DNA from 2 places in the Butyrivibrio sp. AE3003 genome. Region 1 is predicted to be linked to the other one. Evidence: predicted binding sites of a transcription regulator. Region 1 holds the regulator's gene; the other holds the start of a gene.
The links. The regulator NrdR, encoded in region 1, represses ribonucleotide reductase genes. The targets are predictions, from matches to a motif close to CACAANATNTTGTG.

Region 1 (12,684 bases):
ACTGCCCAACAATAGTCATAAGGCCGATTCCGACTCCGACACCTGCCACGCCGTTTACATTCTCCAAAATAACAGTCATAGACTGCGCCGCAATGGTTATTGTCCCGAGCGTTGAAACAGACGACTGAATCGCAAGTCTTCCGAACTGGAACATGGAATTCTCGATTCCGTTCGGCACACCCATAGCAAGAATCTTCTTAATGCTATGCTTATGCGGACGAATCTTCATATAATCTCTCACAGATATCTCGTTCTTCTTGCTTCTGAGAAGCACCAGCAGCACAACAGCGTTAAACATCCTTGAAACAAGCGTAGATGTCGCCGCACCCGCAACGCCCATCCTGAAAACATAGATGAGCACGGCGTTTCCAACAACATTAAGCATATTTGAAATAATAGCAATCTTCATGGGAAGTCCCGTATTTGCCTGCGCCCTGAAAATCGCGCTGGCCGCCGCTGCAAGCGATACGAACGGGTATGATATTATGGTCAAAAGAAAATAAATCTGCGAAGCTCTCATTACATCAGCATCAACTTCACCAAATATAAGGCTTAAAAGGCTTGTCCTGAAAATCAGTCCCAGAATTGTCATAAAAAGAGAAATCGAAAGAGAAACCAAAAGTACCTGTCTTGCAGAGTCATTGGCCTTCTTGAGATTTTTCTGACCTATATAGTTTGAGCATATGATAACTCCGCCTGTTGCCATGGCATTGAATGCCTGAACAACAAGGAGATTTACAGCATCAACAAGCGACACTCCCGAAAGAGCCGCAGGCCCGACGGTACTTACCATCATGGAATCTGCCATGCCCATAAGGGAAGTGAGAAATTGTTCAGCTATAATAGGAATCAGCAACAGAAAGAGTTTCCTGTTGCTGAACATATGATTTGTCTCATTTATTTGTTTACTCATATCAATTTCCCATAAAAAACAGCGATATAACCACAGTATTTTTCATGCAAGCATGGAAAAACTGTGCTTACTCATTCCATATATCGCTCACATCCTCTCGGGCGCTGAGAATCCCAATAAATCAATTCCTGTCTCAAGAACCTTAAGTGTTATCGCAAGAAGAGCGATATAGCTCTCTTTCTTGTACTCATCTGTCTCTGCAAGGATTCTTGTTCCGTGGTAGAAACTGTTGAATGCATTGCTGAGGTCGTAAATATATGCACAGATTCTGTTAGGAGCAAGATCTTTGGCTGCGCTCTCAACCGAATCGGCAAATCTTGTAAGAAGAAGCATGAGGCTCTTCATAGCATCGCTGTCGGGATTGCCAAGCTTTGCATCCTTTACGTTTCCGCCTGCTTCCTCGAACTTCTTGAGGATAGACTTGATACGTACCATTGTATAAAGGATGTACGGACCTGTATCTCCCTCGAAAGAAGTGAATTTATCAATATCAAATATATAATCTTTTGAAGGCTGGTTTGAGAGGTCTCCGTACTTAATGGCAGATACGGCAACCTTGTGCGCTGTATCTTTTGCCTCCTCGTCAGAAATCTCAGGATTACCTTCCTTGATTCTTGCAAACATCTTCTCATCGATCTCAGAAATGAGATTCTCAAGACGCATTACGCCGCCCTCTCTTGTCTTGAAAGGCTTGCCGTCAGCGCCGTTCATTGTTCCGAAACCTACAAAATGAAGCTCTGTCTCAGGCATAACGAGCTTTGTCTTTCTTGCACAACGGAATACCTGTGTGAAATAAAGCTCCTGCCTCTTGTCAACAACATAAATGATTCCCTGAGGATGAACCTCGTCCATACGCTGTCTGATAGTCGCAAGATCTGTTGTGTTGTACAAAGAAGCTCCGTCAGACTTAAGAATCATGCAAGGCGGAATCTCTTTTGTATCAGTCTCCTCTGCAACGTCAACTACTAGCGCACCCTGGCTCTCATGCGCATATCCCTTGCTCTTCATATACTCAACCATGTCAGGGATTGCTACATGCGCGTCAGACTCGCCCTTCCAGAGGTCAAAAGATACTCCGAGCTTGTTATAGTTCTTCTTAAGATCTTCTACAGACACATTCAAAATGTGATGCCAAAGAGCTCTGTAAGGCTTGTATCCGTCCTGCAAAAGCTTGGTTGCTTCCATAGCCTCAGCCTTAAATGCCTCGTCCTCCTTGGACTTCTTGCTTGCTGCGGGATAGATCTCCTCAAGCTCTGATACGGTAAAAGGTGCCTCCTTGGGATAAGAACCTGTATAATCGGGATCAAAGTAGCAAAGATCAGGCTTTCTCTCCTTGAGACCCGTGATAACAAGTCCCATCTGAAGCCCCCAGTCGCCGAGATGAACGTCACCGATAATCTTGTTTCCTGTGTATCTCAAGATTCTCTTGATACTCTCTCCGATAACGGCAGAACGAAGGTGTCCTACGTGAAGAGGCTTCGCAACGTTAGGTCCGCCGTAATCAATGATATATGTAGGCTCATGACCCGGCATTGTGACGCCCATGTGCTTCTCGTGAAGCATCTTTACGATGTAACCTCTTGCAAAATCACCGCTCACGATGATATTAAGAAATCCGGGTTTAACAGACTCAACCTTTTCAAACATCTCATTTCCCGCAAGATTTGCAGCAACATCGTCAGCGATCATAAACGGCGCCTTGCCATACTTCTTGGCACCTGCCATGGCACCGTTACACTGATACTCGCACAGATCGGGTCTGTTCGAAATGGTAACCCTTCCGAGTTCCCTGTCATATCCCGCCTTCTCAAACGCGTCTCCGACTTCCTTTGAAATAATCTCTAATACTTTATCCAAATCAAAACCTTCTTTCTAAAAGCTTTTTATTTCCGTAAAAAGAAACACCGATTCGGTATTTCTTTAGATTACCAACTACACGATTTTATCAAAATCTACTATCTATGGCAACGTCAAATGCCACGCGCCGCTATGCCGCACATTATCAAGATCAGCCACAAACCACTCATTCCGCCGCTTTATTCCGATCGGCCCAAAGCCATCAATCAGCCGCCTCGGTCTTCTGCCTTTCTCTTTCCGCCTTTGAAAACCCGCATCCGCAGTAGTCCTGCCTGTACAGCCCGAATTTCTGCGACAACTCTATAGACCTCTTATAGCCTTCCTTCTTCTTGAAATCAGATGGCAAAAAAAACTACCTTCCCGCCGTTCCAAACTGCTCTGTCGCCACGAGTTTCGCCGCCGGAATCCAAAGACTCCATCTCTCCGGCTACGATTTTCTCATTTACATACTCCGCAGCCTGCACCCCGACTTCATTCAAGACATCCGCATTCTTCAAAGGACTGATTGTAAGCGTAGTCGTAAAATACTCAAATCCCTCTTTTGCCGCCATCTCAGCAGTCTTTCCAAGCCGCAGCTCAAAGCACTTTCTGCATCTTTCTCCGCCCTCGGGAACATCCTCAAGCCCGCGCACGGCATCAAGATACTCCTTCACGTCATACTCACCCTCGATGATACCTATCTTCCTCGCGCGCTCATCCGAGTGCATCCCGGCAAAATCCTGCGCATCAACCTGCCTGTTGTACTCCTCTATCAGTCTTTTTTCCTCGGCAACCCTCTTGTAATATTCCTCGCTCTCCGTGATATTCGGGTTATAAAAAAATACCGTCACATCAAAGAATTCCCGAAGATACTCAAGACAGTGCGAAGAACAGGGTGCACAGCACGCATGCAAAAGAAGCTTTGGCACCTCGCCGTTTTTCTGAAACTCCTGTATTCTCTTTTCCAGTTCCTTAGAATAGTTAACCTTGTTCACTTCTATATTTCTTTCTAAAAAGTGCTTTTTATTATATTCCTTTTAATCCGCAAAGCCTATCGCAGAAATAATCTCATCCGCAACTTCCGCAGGTGTCTTTCCATCCGTATCAACAATGATATCCGCCGCCTCTTCGTAGATCTTTCCACGCTTATCCTGGAGCTCTTTTATCCTTGCAAGAGGATCTTCGCTCTTTAATAAAGGCCTTGTGTCGTCGCCCTTAAGCCTATCATACACAGTCTCGGGCGCCGTCCTTAAATACACGACCTTGCCAACCTTCTTAAGAAGCTCCCTGTTCTTTTCTCTGACAGGAAGCCCGCCGCCAAGCGAAATAACAGTTTCTCTCATATGATCCGAAACCATCATTTCCACAAGTCCGGTCTCCATATCCCTGAAAGCTTCCTCGCCGTCCTGCTCAAAAATATCGGAAATCTTCCTGCCCTCAGCCTCTTCAATTGCTTCATCGGTATCTATCAGTTCAAGATCAAGCTTATCGGAAAGAATCTCAGAAACCGTGCTCTTCCCGCTTCCCATAAAGCCCTCAAGGATTATGTTGGTCGCGCCCAGAACCTCCATCATAAGCGACTTATATATGATGTCAGCCTCTTCTTTACTTATCTTAACGCCCTCTTCCTCAAACCACAGCTCAAATGCATCGATTCCCTGATACAGAAGCATCTTAAGTCCGGAAAAGACCTTTCCACCGGCATCCTTAACCATCTTCATAAACTTAGTCTCAAGCGGCTTGTACACTACATCTATCGCCGCGTACACATGCTTATAGAACTCTGCGTCCTCGATCGGCGCACTGTTCACATCGGGGAAAAGACCTACTGACGTGCACTGGACAACAAAGAATCTCTTTTCTTTCTCCAAAAGCTCTTTATAATCTTCAAGCGGCATGGGAATTATTTTTTCACCAAGGCTCTCATCAAGCGCGCTGTTAACTTCTTTTGCCACAGCTTCAGCCTTTTCATATGTTCTGTTAAGAACGTACACCTTCTCTGCACCTTTGCTTGCACAAAGATATGCAACAGGCCTTGCAACTCCGCCGGCGCCGAGTATAACAACACATTCCCCGTCAAGCACTATGCCCTCATCCTGCATGGCATGGTAAAGCCCCGACATATCGGTGTTGTAGCCTTTAAATCCACCTTCCGTTCTCACAAGCGTATTAACCGCACCGATTCCCTCCGCAAGCGGATCAACCTCAACAAGATTGTCGATAACATCACTCTTATACGGAACCGTAACGTTAAGTCCCTTTATTCCGAGAGCATTTGCACCCCTGACAGCGTTCTTCACACCGCCCTTCGGCACCTCAAACGGAACATAAACAAGGTTAATTCCCTTCATTGCTGCGATTGAATTATGAATAAGAGGAGACAATGTATGTCTCACGGGATTCCCTATCAGTCCGCATGTCAATGTATTTCCATCAGTATGATTCATATTCTGTCACCTCTTCTGTTCATTTATATTCACGGTCATTTTTGTCTTATGCTAAATTGTACCTTCTATTCTCTAATAAAGCAATTCTCTGAGCCCATGGCAAATCGCTTTTTATCATGTAAAAAAATTTTGCTTCAAGCATAAAGAAAAAGAGACGCGATCACAGCGTCCCTTTCGCACTTTTCTATATTTGACTTTCCCAAAGTTTAATTCTTCCTTATTACAAGTCCATCCTCGGTACTGGCAATGATACTGCTCTTATTTCCCGAAAGATCGTCTCCCACAAAATACTGATACTCACGAAGAATCTGATCTTTCTGCATTCCGGAAATAGCCTGCATCATGTCATTTGATATAAGGCCATCCATTCCCAAAAGATTTCCCGAAGCATCGTCATAGATTCCAAAAGAAATCGCAACATTATCAATAGAAGCATTTCCCCTCTGCACATGGTCGCTTGAAAGCTCCTCTTCTGCATTACCCTGTGCACCGGTCTCAGCTTTATCAAGGAACTCGGTATTATCTTTTGCGTCATTACCCACAGTTGTCGGATATTTGTAAGCACTGCTTCCACCATACCAGCTAACTCTGCTAATCGCCATAACACCAAGCCTCCTTTCCTTGCCACATCTGCTACTGTGAAAAACGTAATCGTTTAAGGTAACACACTGTCGCCCTTTTAAAATATATATCGGAAGAAAAGCCCATAAATTAAGCGTTAATTATAAAAAAATTATGAAATCTCGCATAAAATATTACTTTCATAAAGTTACCCTAAGTCAAAAATGCTTTTTGCCTCACTTTCTGATGCCCGCCGCCTTCAATAGCCGCTCGGTATACTCAGCCTGAGGATGCCTGTACACCTCATCCGTCTTCCCATGCTCAATTATCCTGCCGTCCTTCATGATCATCACGTGATCACTGATCTGGTAGACCACCCTAAGGTCATGAGATATGAAAATTATGGATATCCCGAGCTTTTTGTGAAGCGACCTGAGCAGTTCCATAATCTGCGACTGAATCGTCACATCAAGTGCAGAAACAGGCTCATCAGCGATAAGCAGTTTCGGATATCTCATAAGTGCAATACCTATGCACACTCTCTGCCTCTGTCCTCCGGAAAGCTGTGAAGGATATCTGTCCAGCATCTCAACAGGAAGCTCAACATCCTTCATCACCTCTTTTACCCGCTCAAGGCGCTCTTCCTTCGTCCACTTCCGCTTCTTGTCGACCTTAAGCGGCTCCTCCATAAGCCAGCCAACTTTCTTGGAAGGATTCAGCGAACTGTACGGATCCTGGAACACCATCTGCGGCCCCTCGTACTTCTGCATAAGCTCGCCCGTGTAGTCCTTATTGATCCCGACTATCGTCCTTGCAAGCGTCGACTTTCCGCATCCGGACTCGCCCGCGATCGCAAGCACTTCACCCTCTTCCATCTCGAAAGTCACATCGTGAAGAATCTGTATTTTTTTATTTTTGGAAAAGAGCTTTCTCTTTCTGTTCTTATAAAAAACATTAAGATTAGCGGCTCTTAAAACCTTATCCTCGCTCATAATCAGTTTCCTATGTCAATCTTTGGAATAGCCGCGATCAGCTTTTTGGTATAAAGATCCTGCGGAGCTCCAAACACCCTCGCAGTATCGCCGCTCTCAACAATATTTCCCTTCTGCATCACGATAACCCTCTCGCAGAGCTGACTTACAAGGCTAAGATCATGGGAAATAAAGATGATCGACGTTCCGCGCTCCTTGTTAATCTTTTTAAGAAGCTCGACTATCTGTGCCTGAACAGTCACATCAAGTGCCGTCGTTGGCTCATCAGCGATAAGTATCTTGGGATTTCCTATCATCGCGGCCGCAATCATAACTCTCTGCCTCATTCCGCCCGAAAGTTCATGCGGATACATGTGATAAATATTCTCCGCATCACTTAAGCCAACAGCCTTCAGCATCTCTATCGCCATTTCTTTGCGATTCTTTTTATCAATATCGGGATGATGGATGAAAAGAGACTCCTCAACCTGCCACCCGATTCTTTTAACCGGATTAAGACTCGTCATCGGCTCCTGGAAGATCATCGAGATCTCATCTCCCTGATACGACCTCAAAGTCTTTCTGTCGCAGGTAAGAAGATCGTCCCCGTTAAACATGATTCTTCCCGTCTTGGTGATCGAATGCCTGCTTAAGAGCCCCGCTATCGCAAGCGCGCTCATGCTCTTTCCCGAGCCGGACTCTCCGACAATACCGACAATCTCGCCCTCTTCAAGCATCAGATCAAAATCTTCCACCGCGACCTCGGGAAACCCGTGATCGTGAAACTCTATATGAAGATCAGTTACGTCAAGTATCACTCCCATCTTCTGATTCCCTCACCCAAAAACGAAAAGCCCAAAACCATCAAAACAATCACAAGTCCGGGACAAAGACAATAACTCGGAGTCGTAAACATGTACTGCTGCGCATCCGAAAGCATCTTTCCAAGGCTTGCATACGGTGGCTGGGAACCGACGCCCAGATAGCTAAGTCCCGCTTCCGCCAGCACCGCGTTGTTAAATCCGATAAGTATCGACGAAGCCAGAACTCCCTTTATATTGGGCAAAATATGTACGAATATCATCCTGACATCAGATACACCCTGGAGTTTGGCACTTTCCACATAATCCGTATTGCGGCAACGAAGCACTTCTCCCCTTACGATCCTTGCAAAGCTCGGAATAAATGCTATTCCGAGTGAAAGAAGAAGCTGCATCCATCCCGTTCCGAAAACACTGACAATCACAAGAGCCAGCAAAATGCTCGGAAACGCAAACATCGCATCAATAACTCTCATCGTGATCTCATCAAAGAGCCCGCCGAAGTAACCCGTAAGCGCTCCGATGAGTGTTCCCGCAAACGCACCGATAAACACGGTTCCAAGAGCGATCAGAAACGTAACCCTGCTTCCGTACATAACTCTGCTGAACACATCTCTTCCCATGTTATCGGTTCCCATAATATGTTTAAAAGAAATCCCCTGAAGCTTTTCTGCCGCACTCATCTTGGTCGGTTCATACGGCATCCAGAAAAGTCCCACTACTATCATCAAAAGGATAATTCCGGTAATAATGACACCCGCGCACATATAGGGATCTTTTTTTATTTTCTTAAAAACTTCCGTAAATTTATCTCTCATTCTTCAATCCCTATTCTCGGGTCAACAATTCTATAAATAATGTCCACCAAAAGATTGGTGACAATAACTATCATCGCAATTCCCATGATTATTGCTTCAACCACGGGGTAATCCCTGTTGCTTATGCTCGTAAGAAGGATTCTACTTATTCCCGGAATTCCAAAAACCTGCTCGATTACAATACTTCCCGCAACCATATCGGCAAGGAGCATTCCAAGGAAGGTTATGACAGGAATAAGCGCATTCTTAAGAACATGTCTGTAAAGAACGCCATTCGTGTTATTTCCTCTACTGTAAGCGGTTCTCGTGTAATCTTTTTTCGCCTCGTCAATGACGCTTCCCCTGAGCATCTTGACCGTCATAGCGATCTTAGGAAGAGCAACAGCGATTGAAGGAAAGATCAGATATCCCACAAATCCCGCAAAATTATCCGTGTACGAAACAAATCCGCCCGGAGTAAAGAGTTTAAATACCATTCCAAAAATAAAAGTTATAAGTATTCCCGAAAAGAAAGGCGGAACGGCCATGATTATCTGATTTATAACCGTAACTACGCGGTCCAGCACTCCCCCTTCGTGTTTGGCCGTGATGATTCCCATCGGAATCGAAACCACAATTGTAAGTAAAAAGGACATGATTGCCATAGTCAGCGTGATCGGTATCTTATTTAAGATCATTCCCGCAACAGGAACGCTGTAGTTGTAGCTTTTCCCCATATCACCGTGTAAAAAAGCTGCAAACCACCTGAAGTACCTGACTATAACAGGATCGTTTAATCCCATCTGCTCTCTTGTCTGAGCGATGAGTTCGGGAGAAGCCTCCGTTCCCAGCTTTTTGAGCGCGGGATCTCCCGGAATTATACTAAAAGCGAGGAATACACACAGTGAAACAACCACTAAAGTAATTATCATAGAAATGACTTTTTTAATGATATATTTCATGTGCATATTCCTCGCAAGCTCTTAAAAATGACTTATTCAGCCGGTCTTATCTTTGCAATGTCCTGCAAATAAATAGGATAAAAGACATATCCCGTAAATTTCTTATTGAGCGCTACATACTCAGGAAGATCCTGAATGTAGACATTCGCTGCATCTTTTGACAAGATACGCTCACACTCTTTGTAATACTCGGTCTTCTGTGCATCATCGGCTGTTTCTGTAGCCTTGTGAAGCGCCTCGTCGAATTCCTTGTTGCTGTAATTAAATGTATTCTTGCTTGAAGTCGACTCATATCTTGCAAGAAGCGCTCCCGCCGATACTGTGGAAGCATCAAATCCTACAACCGTCGACTCATATTTTTTGTCCGTATAAACATCGCTGAGCCATGTATTCCACTCAACTTCCTGAATATTCGCCGTAACTCCGACAGCCTTAAACTCCTCAACAAGAACCTGCGCCGTATCAACGTGCTGCTTGTAATTGGAGGGAACGGTTATCGTAAACTCAAATCCGTTCGGATATCCCGCTTCAGCCAAAAGAGCCTTAGCTTTCTCAGGATCATGGTTGTAAGTATCATTGAGCTCAGGCAAAAAATATTTCGTAAATGCAGGGTACATCGCACTTCCAATCTCAGTACCCGCTCCGTCGGAAACAAAATCCATTATCTCCTGAGGATCGATCGCATAGCAAAGCGCCTGACGAACTCTCACATCATCAAACGGCTTAACTGCGTTATTAAGATAGAGAGCCTGAACCAGATTCATGGTTCCTTCGTAGATCTCGAACTTGTCGGAGAGCTGAGCTACCTGTGCTGAAGGGATTCTTGCGTACATATCTATCGAACCGCCCTCAAGGTCAAGCACGATCGCATCTGAATTTGCCTCGATCTTAAAAACTACATCCTTAATAAAAGCTTTTTCGCCCCAGTAACCATCAAATCTTGTAACAACAAGACTCTCCTGTGGCGCGTTTGAAACGTACTTATAAGGTCCCGTACCTATAGGGTTTGTCTCGGGATTTGCATTGGCTTTAGGGATTATCGCCACAGTAAACTGCGGAAGAAGCTCCGAATCAGCCTTATTAAGTACTACCTCAACATGCTTGTCATCAACAATATTTACACTTTCAATTTCTGAAAAAGAAGAAATAAGCGGTTCGCTACCGTCAACTCCCGCGTTACGTTCCAAAGAATACTTGACATCCTCCGCTGTAACATCGGTTCCGTCGTGGAACTTTACTCCGTCTCTGAGTGTAAAGGTGTAAACCTTGTTGTCCTCTGATATTGTGTACTCACTTGCTACAGCAGGGTTAAGATTACCGTTCTCATCGGGCTTAACGAGTCCTTCAAACACGTTAAACATTACCTCTTTCGTACCTGCCCCTGTCATGTGGTGGGGGTCAAGACTGTCTATGTCCTGAGGTATTCCTACGATAAGTTTGGAAGTATCTCCCGCATTTGCCTGCTCAGAAGCTGCAGATGAACCTGCGCCTGAGTTCTTTGCGGAATCCCCTGCCTTGTCGCTTGAGCAACCGCTCAATGCAACAGTCAGTGTCGTTAACACAACAGTCAGAAGTGAGCAGATTCTCTTTCTGCCATGTCTTCTTGTGATCATGTTAAATCATCCTTCCTGAATTTATTTTCCTAAAATACATTATAGCCTTGACAAAAAAATGTCAAGGCTATAGTTTACTCTTTTTTAAGGAGCGGTGTGCTCTTATCGGTTGAGTCGGTTATAATACCGTCAGCTTCTTTCTTAAGAACTGACTTAAGCTCATCCATAAAAGTATTAACATCTTTAAATTCACGGTATACAGAGGCGAATCTTACATAAGCTACGGGATCGAGATTTTTCATCTTGTCCATAACTATCTCTCCAATAGCTCTGCTAGGTATTTCCTTCTGCTCCATATTAAAAACTTCCGTCTCAACGGCGTCAACCATCTTGGTTATCTGTTCTGCGCTTACAGGTCTCTTATGGCAAGCTCTGAAAACACCAGCTTCAATCTTCGCTCTGTCATAAGGCTCCCTGATGTCACCCTTTTTAATGACGATAAGAGGAATCGTCTCGACCTTTTCATAGGTCGTAAATCGCTTACCACACGAATCACAGACACGTCTCCTTCTAATCGAAGTATTTTCATCGGCGGGTCTTGAATCAATTACCCTCGTATCATCTTTTCCGCAGAATGGGCACTTCATAAAGAATCCTCCATTATGTCCACAATATATTGACTATACATAATCCATTTCCACAAATTATTGTATCATCATTTTTCGTATTTTTCCACACAATTTATAATTAACTCTGTGACGCGAGGTAAAATGCGGCATTGCGGACAACATAGAGTCTCAGACCCCGATATAAAGCGGCCTCACAGCCGGTACACTATATACAGCTGTGCGACGAAACAAAGAGTAACCGAAACCAGCGAAAACAGTGACTTTCTCGATGGTTCTATAAAGACTTCACCGTCAATTTCCTTCGTTCCAGACACTCCCGTAAGAAGAATCAGCAAAGGGAAAATAAACGGAAAGAAATATCTTCCGTGAACTCCGTTTACGCTTGAAGCTCCCGGATCCGTCCACTGAACATACTCAGCCGTAAATATCAGAACCGTTGTAATGGCGAGCGCCGCTGCCATAAATACCTTCAAAGCAGCGTCTTTTCGCACCTTGACAGCAATCTCCGCTTCATTATGCCTGTTCATATAAATGTTTCTGCTTATATACGCCGCAACAAGCATTATAAATATGAGTACCACTGCCTCATTTGTGCCGTCTTTAAATACAAGCGCACTTCCAAAGAACTGCATGATATAGTCATATCCCTTTATCCTGAATGTATTGAGAAGAATCGGGATATATTTAACGGGATTCATCGCGATCACTCTGTTTGTCGCATTTATGTCTGAGTATCCAAGGCTTAATATATGCGATGAAATCTTAAACCACGCAAGCGCAGGCACGACTGTCAGCAATCCGATTGCCGTCGCATGGGTAAAATAGCTCTTTTTACTCTCAAACTTATCCATCGGAATAAGGAAAAGAAGCAGGCAGAAAGCGACATACACAATCTTAAACTGCCCCAGCAAAAACGGAATTATATATAATGCCACAAGATATCCCTTCTTTGCATACGCTTTCTCATCATATCTAAGTCTTAAAACCAGCGCAGTAAGGAGATACACAAGCGCGGCAGTCATAAGATCGGGAGATATTGATGTATACTGCTTCATCATAAAAGGATGAACCGCCATCCAGAGGAAATATTCTTTTCCAAAGGGCGAGATTTTGATTCCAAGATACAAAAGAGCTCCTATCGCAATAAAATTCGCAATCTTAGCGACCATCTCGATTACGATCATGCTATGCGTA
Region 2 (12,684 bases), 2.3 Mb from region 1:
CCGCTTGTATGAAACATTCTTGTAGATGTATACACACTCTCAGGAATCTCTGACAAAGAAATTCTTGTTATTGAAGAATTCATTCTGTCGTAGACTATGGATGGTTTGCGTGGTGCAGCACCGTTTTCGTAGTAATATATTCCAAGTCTTGCCTCAGGTGACTCATCATAGATAAGATAATCATCCGATACACCCTCGAAACGGATTCGGTTCTTAATAAAAGTTCCGAGTGCGTTCTGTGGAAGTCTTGAAATGACTCCTGTACGGAGTCCCAAAAGCGCTACGCCTGATGCTACATTGAGTTCAGAGCCGCCGGCTCTTTTGTCAAAAACATCTCCGCGTGTCATACGCTCATAATTTGGCGGCGAAAGACGAAGCATAATCTCTCCAAAAGTTAGAAGATCAAATCTCTCGTCTCTCATAGCTGCCTCCTCATAGCCGTAACGGCTTTCGCGTTCAATAAGTACTGCTCACGTTAATTATAATATATCAAAAATTTTTGTATTGTAAGTGCTTACATTGTGGCGAACATTGCAAAAGTTGCACTGGTTTTTTCGATTTTTTGTACATCTAGATCCTTGAGCAGTCTCTGTCATTATACTTGGAAAGCACTATTTTTCCCGCTTTCAGCGTTTCCTTCATATCGATAACTCTCTGATTGGACGATCCTCTGAACCTGAGCATCAGATCTTTTTTATCAAGTTCAAACTCTCCATCAACGAGTATATCTGTCATGGAAAGAATGGCATCGGTGTCATCCCCGTGACATCTCTTGTTTTCAGTGTCTGTAAGCTCTTCCAAAGTGTATCCGGAATAGATCCAGATAGTCGCCTTGGGAACTTCTTTTTTTATCCGCTCAAGGAGCGGTCTTATCTCTTTCTGGTTGGCTATTTCCATAGGCTCTCCTCCGAGAATTGTGAGGCCGTCGATATAGCTTGGCTTGAGAGATTCAACAATCTCATATTCCACTTCTTTTGTATATTTCTGTCCGTAATTAAAGTCCCATGTCATTTCATTGAAACAACCTTTGCAATGATGTGTGCATCCACTCACAAAAAATGAGGTTCTGCATCCTATTCCGTTTGCTACATCACTGTAATATATCTGTCCGTAATTCATTTCTCGCCTTTCTTAAAAAATCTCCCAGACTGTAATAAAAGCCGGGATAATTCTCCCGGCTTTTACATAGTAGGTCTAAATCAGTAACCAATCAAAGCTTAGGTGTCGCCATATGGAGCACTCTTTCTTTGATCTCCTGTGTACGTCCCTGGTTCCAGAACTGTGTTCCGATATAACCGCAGGTACGTCTTGCTACATTCATCTTGTTCTGGTCTCTGTTACCGCAATTAGGGCACTCCCAAATAAGCTTTCCGTCTGTATCTGTAACAATCTTGATCTCCCCATCATAACCGCAGCATTGACAGAAATCTGATTTGGTATTGAGCTCAGCATACATGATGTTTTCATATATATATTTCATTACTGAAATAACCGCTTCAATATTGCTATTCATATCAGGTACTTCTACATAGCTTATTGCTCCGCCGGGCGAAAGTGCCTGGAACTCGGACTCAAACTTAAGCTTTGTAAATGCATCGATCTGCTCAGTAACATGAACATGATAGCTGTTTGTAATGTAGTTTTTGTCTGTAACGTCAGGAATAATTCCAAAACGCTTCTGCAGACATTTTGCAAATTTATATGTTGTTGACTCAAGAGGTGTTCCGTAAAGGCTGAATGAAATATTTGTCTCAGCTCTCCACTTAGCACACTTGTCGTTGAGGAACTGCATTACTTTTAATGCGAAGTCTTTTCCCTTAGCATCTGTATGGGAAACACCCTTCATATATCTTGTACATTCGCAAAGACCTGCATATCCGAGTGATATTGTCGAATAGTTTCCAAAGAGAAGATTATCGATTGTCTCACCCTTCTGAAGTCTTGCAAGTGCACCGTTCTGCCAAAGAATAGGAGCTACATCGGAAGGTGTTCCGAGAAGTCTCTCATGTCTGCACATGAGTGCTCTCTTACAGAGTTCTGTTCTCTCTTCCATTATCTCCCAGAACTTTTTCTCATCCTTATTTGATGTACATGCTACGTCTACAAGGTTGATTGTAACAACGCCTTGATTGAATCTTCCGTAGTATTTGTGATCGCCCTCTTTGTAGTTCTGCGCATGAGCCTTGTTGCCCTTGTTGCACAATCCTTCGGGAACATTCTCGTTGTCGGGAGTAAGGAAACTTCTGCATCCCATGCAAGGATAAACGTCTCCGCCCTTAAGTTCCTTCATCTTCTTAGCTGAGATGTAGTCGGGAACGAGTCTCTTTGCTGTACACTTGGCAGCAAGCTCTGTGAGATACCAGTACTTGGAATCCTCATGGATGTTGTCCTCGTCAAGAACGTAGATAAGCTTAGGGAATGCAGGTGTGATAAGCTGTCCCTTTTCGTTCTTAACTCCGGTGATACGCTGCTTGAGCATTTCCTCGATGACCATGGCAAGGTCTTCTCTTGTCTGTCCTTCGGGAACTTCATCAAGATACATATAAACTGTTATGAAAGGTGCCTGTCCGTTTGTGGTCATAAGTGTGATGACCTGATACTGGATTACCTGACATCCTCTCTCTACTTCTTTTTTTACACGCATCTCTGCGATGTCATTTACCTGCTTCTTGTTGATCTTCATTCCGGCTGTCTCGAACTCGAGAGCAACTTCCTTACGGAATTTCTGTCTGCTGACATCAACAAAAGGAACAAGGTGTGAAAGTGTGATACTCTGTCCGCCGTACTGTGAGCTTGCAATCTGCGCGATCGCCTGTGTTGCGATGTTGCATGCTGTAGAGAAGCTCTTGGGACGTTCTATCATTGTCTCTGAAATAACTGTTCCGTTCTGAAGCATATCCTCCAGATTTACAAGGCAACAGTTATGCATATGCTGTGCGAAATAATCAGAATCATGGAAGTGGATAAGTCCTGCCTCATGCGCTCTTACCACGTCTTCGGGCAAAAGAAATCTTCTGGTAATGTCCTTACTAACCTCACCGGCCATGTAATCTCTCTGTACGCTATTTACTGTAGGATTCTTATTGGAGTTTTCCTGCTTAACTTCCTCGTTATTGCACTCAATAAGAGACATAATCTGCTCATCAGTCGTGTTAGACTTTCTGACAAGAGCATGTTTATAGCGGTATGTAATGTATTTTCTGGCAACCTCGTACTTGCCTGATTTCATGAGTCCATCCTCAACCATATCCTGGATTTCCTCAACGCTTGCTGCACGAGTAAGAGATGCGCACTGATTCTCCACGCTTCTTTCGATGTCGCTGATCTGGCCTGCGGTTAATTTCTTCTCGTCGGTGACTTCGTTATTTGCCTTCTCAATAGCCGCAAGAATCTTATTGCCATCAAATGCAACTTCTTTACCGCTTCTCTTAATGATCTTCATAAGAACCCCCTTCTTTTATTTTACAAAAAAACGTTTTCGCAATCACGTCATTTTCTTGCCGAATAACAATATATTGTGGTCGCATAACTATGATAATACAATATAATGTTAAATTCAAGAAGGAGATTTATTATTTTTTTCTAACATTTTCTAACCTGTTATGTAGTATTCGCAGGCGTTCAAGCTCTGTCGCATCAGTTATCGGTTTTCCGGAATAAAAATATTCTGTTTTCGATTGCTCCAACATCTTGTGTGTGTCATCAAAAACAACTACATTATCTGGTGCCTTAGATAATTCTATTCCGAGAACCTCAGCTAAATGCTTTACTGTACCGTGATTTCCGTCAATAAGAAGGGTCTCATCACCAAAAATCTGTCTGTACGCAGGTTTAAAGTAATTAAAGTGTGTACATCCAAGTACAAGCGCACAATATTCATCCATATTATAAGGTTCAAACTGTTTCTTTATATAATCAAGGACCTCTTCCGAATCAAACTCAGTTCTTTCCGCAAACTCAACGAGCCTTGGCATCGGCAGAAGGTCTACTCTGTGATGTTCATCTACTCTGTGCAGAAGGTCTTTTAACTTATCTTCTCTAATGGTCACGGGGGTCGCGATTACCATAATACGCTTCTTATCCGTTCCCTCAACAGCGGGCTTTACAGCCGGTTCCATTCCCAAGATAGGAATGCTGTATCTTTTCCTAAGTTCCTTAATTGCTACGCTGGTTGCGGTATTACAAGCTACTACTATCGCTTCCGCTCCCCTCTCAAGCAAAAACTCCGTGATGCCGATCGAATAACTAAGGATCTGCTCCGGGGTTTTTAATCCATACGGTACATGCTCTGTATCAGCGTAAAATATGTAATTTTGCTCCGGAAGGTAATGATAGGCTTCATGAAGCACAGAAAGCCCACCTATCCCGGAATCAAAAATACCGATCTTCATTTTTGATTTCCTCTGTATATGCTATACTTTAATTATGAATGATAAAAAAATTGACGAACTTCAGAAATTGTACGACAACTCAAAAGTCGGTGCCTTGGTTCAGGAGATTTGCGAATATTACGCAACAAGAGATGACTATGAAGACAACTCCTATCAGGAAGAAATTGAACCTCATGAAGTAGTTGAGTCTGTTTATATTCTCTTTTGTCTACAGAGCAGAGAACAGATACTTGATGAATTCTCTCTTATACAGAAAAAATATCCTTCTCTGTATACCTGTGTCAGTGCCCTGCACAACAATCTTCTGGTAAATATGGATTATCGTCTGCTGGAGGCAAGTTCTGCCCAAAAAATCGCAGACTATGCCAAGGATACCACTTCCGATGAAGTTCTCACCCACGCTGATACTTTTTCACGTTCGGAAAGTTCTCTATCGGAAGCAATGGATAAATTCTACTCTTGGCTTCACTCAAGGATTCTCGCTTAGATAATCCATAGATGCGTACACTGCCTTACCTTTATAATTAATAAGTGCCCATGATCCGTCATTGCTTACTGCAATTCTCTTAAGTTCATCTCCGTCTTTTGCCTTAGTAACGATATCACTGCTCGTGCTTGGCGAAGATCTGAGATTCAGGAACTCATAATTTACAACAACTTTATCATTTGTCTCCGTATATCCTTCGGGGATATCAATATCACCTTTTCCACCCCCGTTATCATCCTCACTATCGTCATCGCCATCTTTATCTTTCTGCGATTCCGTAGCTGTTTTTTCAGAATCAGGAGAAGCTACCTTATTAATAAGCTTCGCCTTTACAATAAACACAAGACACATGAGAATAATTATTCCGGTAACAACAGAAGCGATTCTTACCATCAAGAGCTTTGTCTGCTCATCGATTCCGTTATCATCATAATAATCTTCATCATATTCATCTTCGTAATAATCTCTTCCACGACGGCGATAGCGATCATCATCACGATAATCGTCTCTCTCGTCACGGCGTCTCGGACGATCGTCTCTTCTCGGCATATATTCGTCATCACGACGTCTCGACCGGTCATCTCTTCTTGGTGCATATTCATCATCGCGATATCTTAGACGGCCATCATCTCTTCTTGGCGGGTATCCATCATCACGACGCATAGGGCGATCATCACCCCTTCTTGGCGGGTATCCATCATCTCGGCGCATAGAACGTTCCTCATCTCTTCTCGGCGGGTATCCATCATCACGACGCATGGGGCGATCATCACCTCTTCTCGGCGGATATCCATCATCACGACGCATGGGACGCTCGTCATCTCTTCTCGGCGGGTATCCGTCATCACGGCGCATTGCGCGATCATCATCTCTTCTCGGCGGATATCCATCATCTCGGCGCATAGGACGATCGTCGTCTCTTCTTGGGATTCGACCGTCATCACGATTATCTGCGCGCTCTCTTCTTTGCATATCAGGGTCTTCAGGTTGTCCGTCAGTTTGCTCTCTTTGGCGGAAATATGCCTCGCGCTCTTCCGCATTGAAAAAATTATAGGGATCGGCAATCTCGATATCACCCGCATCCTCATGCTGATTATTCTCAGATACGGTGTTTACCTGTGGTATATCCTGAGTCTGACCGACATTGTCCTGATTATTGGCATGATCGTTATGGTCATCATAATCACGCTGATCATCATGGTTACTCTGTCCGTTATTCTGACCTTCGTAATCCTGCTGATCATCCTCATGCCCGTCATAGTCATGTTCATCATACTCATGGTCATCATAAGCCTGACCATCATAATCACGGCTATCGTAGTCATGCTTGTCTTCATACATATCGCCCGTATAATATCTCTCGTCCGGATCGTATGTATCGTAGTCATCTCTCTTCCTATAATTTTCAAAGTTTGTAATCTTTGGCAAAACCTTAATCTCCTCTTTAAAAAGGTGCTGACTGTTAAGCCAGCACTTTATCGATTATAGACTGTAATTTTGTCTTGTTCTGAGCTCCTATTGCTGTCTCAGTAAGCTCTCCATTCTTGAATAAAGCGAACATCGGAATGGACATTACATTGTACTTCTGAGCTATGTCGGGTGCCTGGTCAACATTTATCTTTCCGACCTTAAGCTCTCCTTCGTATTCCTCTGCAAGTTCGTCTATAACAGGTGACATCATCTTACATGGTCCGCACCAGTCTGCTGCAAAATCAACAAGCACCGGCAAGTTACTTTTCAAAACTTCTTCTTCGAAGTTCTGACTGTTTAGCGTGTAGTCCATAGGTTAGTCCCCCTTTCTACTGATCACGTACTTAAAAATCGGATTTCCAAGTGACGAAAACTTTTCCTCATATTCAGTCATCACATTTCCTTCGTTCATGACTTCATCATTATGAAGGTCGTATGTAATGGCATCAATATTCCATCCGGCAGGCTCTACCTCATCGCGTGCGAATGTGAAAAGACCTTCATTATCAGTCTTAAATTCCACAACGCCGTCCTCTTTTAATATTTTATCATATCGCTTCAGAAACTCGCGGGAAGGAAGTCGCCTTTTGGCATGTCTGTCCTTTGGCCAAGGATCTGAAAAGTTCAAATAAATTCTACCAACTTCTGATTCATCAAATACTTCCGTAATATCTTCCGCATCCATTCTTATAAAGATAACATTTGGAAGTTGCAACTCTTCCTGCTTCTGTATCGCACGAAGAAGTACGCTCGAATATTTTTCTATTCCTACATAATTAATATTAGGATGAAGCGCCGCCATATCCATTATGAAACGACCCTTGCCCATTCCTATCTCGATATGAATCTCATTATCGTTTCCAAATATTTCTTTTTTCCAAAGTCCTTTTTTCTGCTCAGGGTCCTTAACAGTGTACTTACTCTCAGCAATAACTTCTCTCGAACCCGCTATATTACGTAATCGCATTTTTTAAATTCCACCTATCCTTTATAAAGAATTTTACAACATTTGCCCTTGAATGGGAAGTATTGTATTATTTACATACTATGAACTTTTTTAATGACTTCCATAATAAAAACAGAATAAAATGTATCGCTGCTTCATTCTCAATGTTTTTTGCAGCTTTTTTTATGTTGCAAACAGCAGTCCACGCAGAAACAGGCGATTCCACCGAAGAGGCACTTAAGCAAAAAGAAGCTCCGATTCAAAGTAATTCCATACAAGGATGGCCCGAAGGACCTGTCATACCGGCAGAAGCTGCCATTTTGATGGATGCGAATACGAAGACTATTCTCTATTCGAAAAATATCGATGAGAAACTCTATCCCGCAAGTACGACAAAAATTATGACTTGTCTTCTTGCTGTGGAGAATGCCAAATTGGATGAGCAGGTTGTTTTCTCTCACGATGCTGTCTTTAGTGTTCCAAGAGACGGATCTAATCTCGGAATAGATGAAGGTGAATCAATTTCTCTTGAAGAAGCTCTTTTCGGAATTATGGTTGGAAGTGCAAACGAAGTTGCCAATGCGGTCGCTGAACATGTAGGCGGAAGCATAGACAAATTTGTTGATATGATGAATGCCCGGGCAAAAGAACTTGGATGTAAGAATACTCACTTTTCAAACACCAACGGTATTCAAGCTGATGATCACTATACCAGCGCCTATGACCTTGCACTTATCGCCAGAGAATTCTTTAGTAACGATCTGTTATGTAAAGTCGGAAATACTCCAAACTACCATTTTACCGCAACAGAAACACAGCCTGATGAATTCCCTGTCCACAACAAGCATAAGCTTATAAACGGTGAGATTAAATATGACGGCATCGTTGGAGGTAAAACAGGTTATACAGATCTTGCCCGTGAAACTCTTGTTACATGTGCGGAAAGAGACGGTATGAGACTTATCTGTGTTGTACTTAAAGATGAGTCACCGGAACAGTTCAATGATACAGTTACACTTTTCAATTACGGCTTCAATAATTTCCGTGCTGAGAAAGTTGCTGATGTGGACAAAAGATATATGCCGGATGATTCTCTTTTCTTTGAGTCAGATAATGATGTGTTTGGTAAGTCGGGAACAATCCTTAATCTTAATCCAAAAGATTATGTTATTCTTCCCGTCAATGCATCTGTTGAAGATACCGACTATGAGATCTCATATGATTTTACTCCTGAAGAACAGGCTAAGGCAGGCAACGCTCTTGCAAAGGTTATATACAGCTACAAAGGTATCCCTATAGGAAACGCCCATGTATGCTACTTTGAACAGAACGGAACACCCTCACAATTAGCCAATGCGTATCATTCGATTTTTATCAATGTAAAGATACTTATTATGTGTGCCGGAGTCTTTGTTGTTCTAATGACCTTAGTCGCGTCTGTTGCAACAAGGATTGCAGCTAACAGAACATTCCATAACAGAAGCGACCGAATTAGATACAACAGGAGAAAGCGAGAATTTAATAAAGGACATATCCGGTATAAAAAAATATATATTATTGTAGCTGTTATAGTTATCGCAATTATCTGCTTCGGTTTGTTTATCTTTTTTAATTCCAAATCACAAAAAGATACTCATACAAAAAATACGGATGAGATTAAACCGGAAACACCTGTTATAGAAGAATCAGCTGATAACATGGATGTGTGGAAAGAAAATCATTTAAAGGTAAAAGGCATATATGTCACAGGTCCAACAGCCGGAACAGATAAGCTTGACGATATCATTAGTCTTATAAACGAAACAGAACTAAATACAATTGTTCTTGATGTTAAAGATGACAATGGAAACATTACCTTTAAAATGGATAATGAAAATGTCCTAGAAATGAACTCCGGCATTGCCTACATAAAAGACATTAGTGCACTTTTAAAAAAGTTAAAAGAAAATGATATATATGTAATTGCAAGAATAGCTTGTTTCAAAGATCCTATATTGGCAAAAGCTCATCCTGAGCTTGCTCTTACATCTTCTGACAATACACCTATAACTGATGCCAATGGGAATGCTTGGGTGAACCCATGTAAAGAAGAAGTGTGGAATTATATTATTAGCCTTGTGAACAGTTGTTGTGCTCTCGGTTTTGATGAAGTGCAACTTGATTATGTTAGATTTCCGGTTGGACAAAAAGCTGATGATGCCTTATATGATCTCGTTTCAGATGATGATGATGCCCGTAGAAATTATATCACTGAGTTCTTAGCCAAAGTAACTGAAGAGGGGCATAAACATAACATTCCTGTATCAGCTGATGTTTTTGGAACAATAATCAATAGTAACAAAGACTCAAAACACGTCGGCCAGGATTATGTAAATCTTGTCTCCAATTTAGATATCATCTGTCCAATGATCTATCCATCTCATTATGCAGACGGAGAATTTAAATTAGATGTTCCCGATGCCCATCCTTACGATACGGTTAATAAAGCACTTGAAAAATCTAATGAAATCTTAAAGCCAATTTCAAATAATAATCATGCTGTTATTCGGCCATGGCTTCAAGCGTTCACCGCAACCTGGGTAAAAGGACATATAAAATATGAGGGAAAAGAAATACGAGCGCAAATCCAAGCCGTATATGACGCCGGTTATGACGAATGGATACTATGGAATTCTAATAGCAATTACAATATTGATGCATTAACAAAAAGCTGAAAAAAGCAGAACCCATTATATTATGGGGTCTGCCTTTTTTTTACCTTCCTCTGTCTTTGTTTCATGGTCTCAACTTCTTCAGGTGAAATGAACCTGCAAGTTTTGACAACATATAGTCTTCCGTTCTCAGCTTTTTTTATCCTGACTTTTGCCTTCATAAAACCATGCTTGTCACAACATGCAACTGCATAGTAATGTTTGCCGTTTGGAGAAAACCATTTTATCTTACGTCTTATGTTCTTATGACATATATAGCACTTGGTGCTCATTATCTCCATATTTTCAAGGATATCTTCTTTGGTATCAAATTCCCTTGAAATATATTTTTCATAGCTGTCAAAAACAATCTTGATTTCCTGCTTCTTGGTCTTAGGTGTTACATAGGTGTCAAAAGATATCCTCTCAAGAACTCTTTCTTTAAACCTCTGAAAAATCCTTGCCGTGTACTCCGCATCCCCCAGTGCTCTGTGGAACGGATTATCCGTATTAAGTCCCAGCTCTTCTACAGCCGATGAAAGTGCCTTTCTGGTACGTCCGTCATCAAACGCAAGACTATAGAGTTTTTGTACATCATAAAATGCAAGTGGTCTGTCCGATAAAAGCGGCATTCCAAAGAAGTCTAAATTCCTCTGAAATTCTGTAAGATCAAGAGGTCCCCAACTGCAGAATTTTGGATCCTCTCCGCACCATTCCAAAAACTCTTTTGCCGCATCACAAAAATCTTCTCCGTTTTCAAGGTCTTCCATAGACAGATGAATAAGCTTTCCCGTTATCTTGTGCATCTGCTTGTGAACCTTAGGTTTTATCAGTTTTGAAAACTCGCCTATCTTAACCCTTTTCTCATTTAATTTCACAGCGCCTATTTCAACTATTTCGAATGAAAGAGTTTTACCGTCTATTGTAACAGGCGCTTCACCCTGATTCCACTCAAGGTCAAATACAATGTAATTACCCATAAAAAATCGCCTTCCTGTCAGGCTCCATTATACAAAAATTTTTACTTTTATAAACAGTCTGCCTTTTCTGGTCGTATTCTCTGTTCCGAGATAAATAAATTTGCCGTGTCCTCTTACCGAAACTCTGGCTCCTTCTTTGAGGTCATATCCGCCGCTATATGCAGTGCGTCCGTCTATGTATACAGACTCCACTTCAATAAGCCTCTGCGCTTCCGATCTAGAAAGGTGATAAACAAAAGAAAGAATTGCATCTATTCTCTCCGATGCAACCGTGCCTCCGATTTCTTCGAATTTGGGTTCGATGTTGCACTCGGAAGATTTTACTGTTTCGCACTTCACGGAAGTATGCTTAATTCTAATAAGTTCTTTGCATATCATTTCTGCGATGTCACAAGTGGCATAAAGATACGCTTCATTTTCTCCTGCAAAGATATCTCCGATCTGGTCTCTTTCTATTCCAAGATTCATGACCGCTCCGAGATAGTCTCTGTGAGTAAGATTATCGGCGAATTTTGCATTCACCGGTTTTATCCTCACACAGGCAAGAACAGAAGGCTCTTCCTGCTCCGCCATTATAAAGCTCTCTTCATCCATGTAATCGGGTAGGAAACATACCATCGCTCTTTCAGCGTCTTTATTACCTCCGTACATAACGAAATGCGCACCATGATATTCGTGTACATTTGCAGGTATTTTTTCACTCGCAAGTATGTTGTAAAAAAGCGCCTGCTCGGATACGGACAAGAAGTCCGTGTGAGTGACAAAATTATTCATGTAAGCTCTTGTAGCAAGATCCTTTGCTCTTCCCGCAAGATAATCGCGTGATTTTTCTTCGTTCATTTTATATTTCTCAGATATTCCTTATGATCCATTTTCTTTCCGTCAAGAACAGCCTCTGTCAGGTTGTCTTTTCCGTCGTAAACAAGCTTCAGTGAAAAGAAGTCTTTTCTCTCTTCCAAGAGTTTAAAAAATATCTTGTCTCCTTCCCATAGATTGAGTCCGTAAACTTCACTCTTTTTTATCCATTCAAGTTTTCCTTCATCACAGTCACTCGGCTCTTCGTTTGGAGCAGGTGCGGTAAAGAGGGACATAAGCTCGTAGTCTCCTTTGCCGGAAACAAAGGTCACAAGTCCTCTGAAATTAAGCTCCTCTTTTGGTATGTCATAACCTGTCTCTTCAAGTATCTCTCTGTGCATACATTCTTCGGGACTTTCATCCTCTTCAAAGTGCCCTCCGACTCCGAGCCATTTGTCTTTGCTGATGTCGTTCTTTTTGGAGACTCTGTGGAGCATAAGATATCTGTCACCGCATTCGATGTAACACAAAGTTGTAAGTATGTCGTGCATTTATAACTCCCGTTGTAATGTGTTTATGGTTTTGAGTTTATTCTCTGAATAATCTTTTGCTTTTTATCTGTGTAATTTGTTATCGGATAACAGGGTAAAAAAAAGGCTTAAAACGCACCTGCTTTTTATCCCCGGTTTTTGTGGTGAATTTCTTATCGTCAAAAATGCTGAAGCCCACTAACGGTGCAGTTTTTCGCGATTTTTACAAATCTAAAAATCACCCCGAAATTTATCCCGATTTTTACTCTGTTTTTTATCCGTATTTTTTCTCGAAAACAACTCTTAAATCAACCTTCAAATTTACTCTGTATCGTTCATTTTTAAGAGCGTATTATTACATCAATGTTTAAGTGATTCTGTCCAATATTTTTGTC

Region 2: a site for NrdR is predicted at 3,507-3,520, ahead of nrdD (anaerobic ribonucleoside-triphosphate reductase). Genes of this name have one in related genera too.

The regions. Positions count from the first base shown of each region.
Region 1 is NZ_JMLX01000001.1:332,503-345,186, reverse strand. Features, by position in the region: gene CD00_RS0101725 (MATE family efflux transporter) at 1-913, opposite strand, end outside; gene argS (arginine--tRNA ligase) at 1,001-2,770, opposite strand; partial or broken gene CD00_RS16815 (epoxyqueuosine reductase QueH) at 2,973-3,744, opposite strand; gene aroE (shikimate dehydrogenase) at 3,787-5,196, opposite strand; gene CD00_RS0101705 (hypothetical protein) at 5,403-5,798, opposite strand; gene CD00_RS0101700 (ABC transporter ATP-binding protein) at 5,994-6,749, opposite strand; gene CD00_RS16810 (ABC transporter ATP-binding protein) at 6,752-7,552, opposite strand; gene CD00_RS0101690 (ABC transporter permease) at 7,543-8,367, opposite strand; gene CD00_RS0101685 (ABC transporter permease) at 8,364-9,308, opposite strand; gene CD00_RS0101680 (ABC transporter substrate-binding protein) at 9,341-10,921, opposite strand; gene nrdR (transcriptional regulator NrdR) at 10,996-11,508, opposite strand; gene CD00_RS0101670 (DUF2142 domain-containing protein) at 11,682-12,684, opposite strand, start outside.
Region 2 is NZ_JMLX01000001.1:2,655,904-2,668,587, reverse strand. Features, by position in the region: gene CD00_RS0112815 (sugar kinase) at 1-422, opposite strand, end outside; gene nrdG (anaerobic ribonucleoside-triphosphate reductase activating protein) at 571-1,119, opposite strand; gene nrdD (anaerobic ribonucleoside-triphosphate reductase) at 1,211-3,442, opposite strand; gene murI (glutamate racemase) at 3,573-4,391, opposite strand; gene CD00_RS0112795 (hypothetical protein) at 4,426-4,878, shown strand; gene CD00_RS0112790 (SH3 domain-containing protein) at 4,861-6,306, opposite strand; gene trxA (thioredoxin) at 6,341-6,661, opposite strand; gene trmB (tRNA (guanosine(46)-N7)-methyltransferase TrmB) at 6,665-7,315, opposite strand; gene CD00_RS19465 (putative glycoside hydrolase) at 7,396-10,008, shown strand; gene CD00_RS0112765 (3'-5' exonuclease) at 10,029-10,964, opposite strand; gene CD00_RS0112760 (YlmH/Sll1252 family protein) at 10,992-11,804, opposite strand; gene CD00_RS0112755 (NUDIX hydrolase) at 11,801-12,310, opposite strand; gene CD00_RS0112750 (clostripain-related cysteine peptidase) at 12,650-12,684, opposite strand, start outside.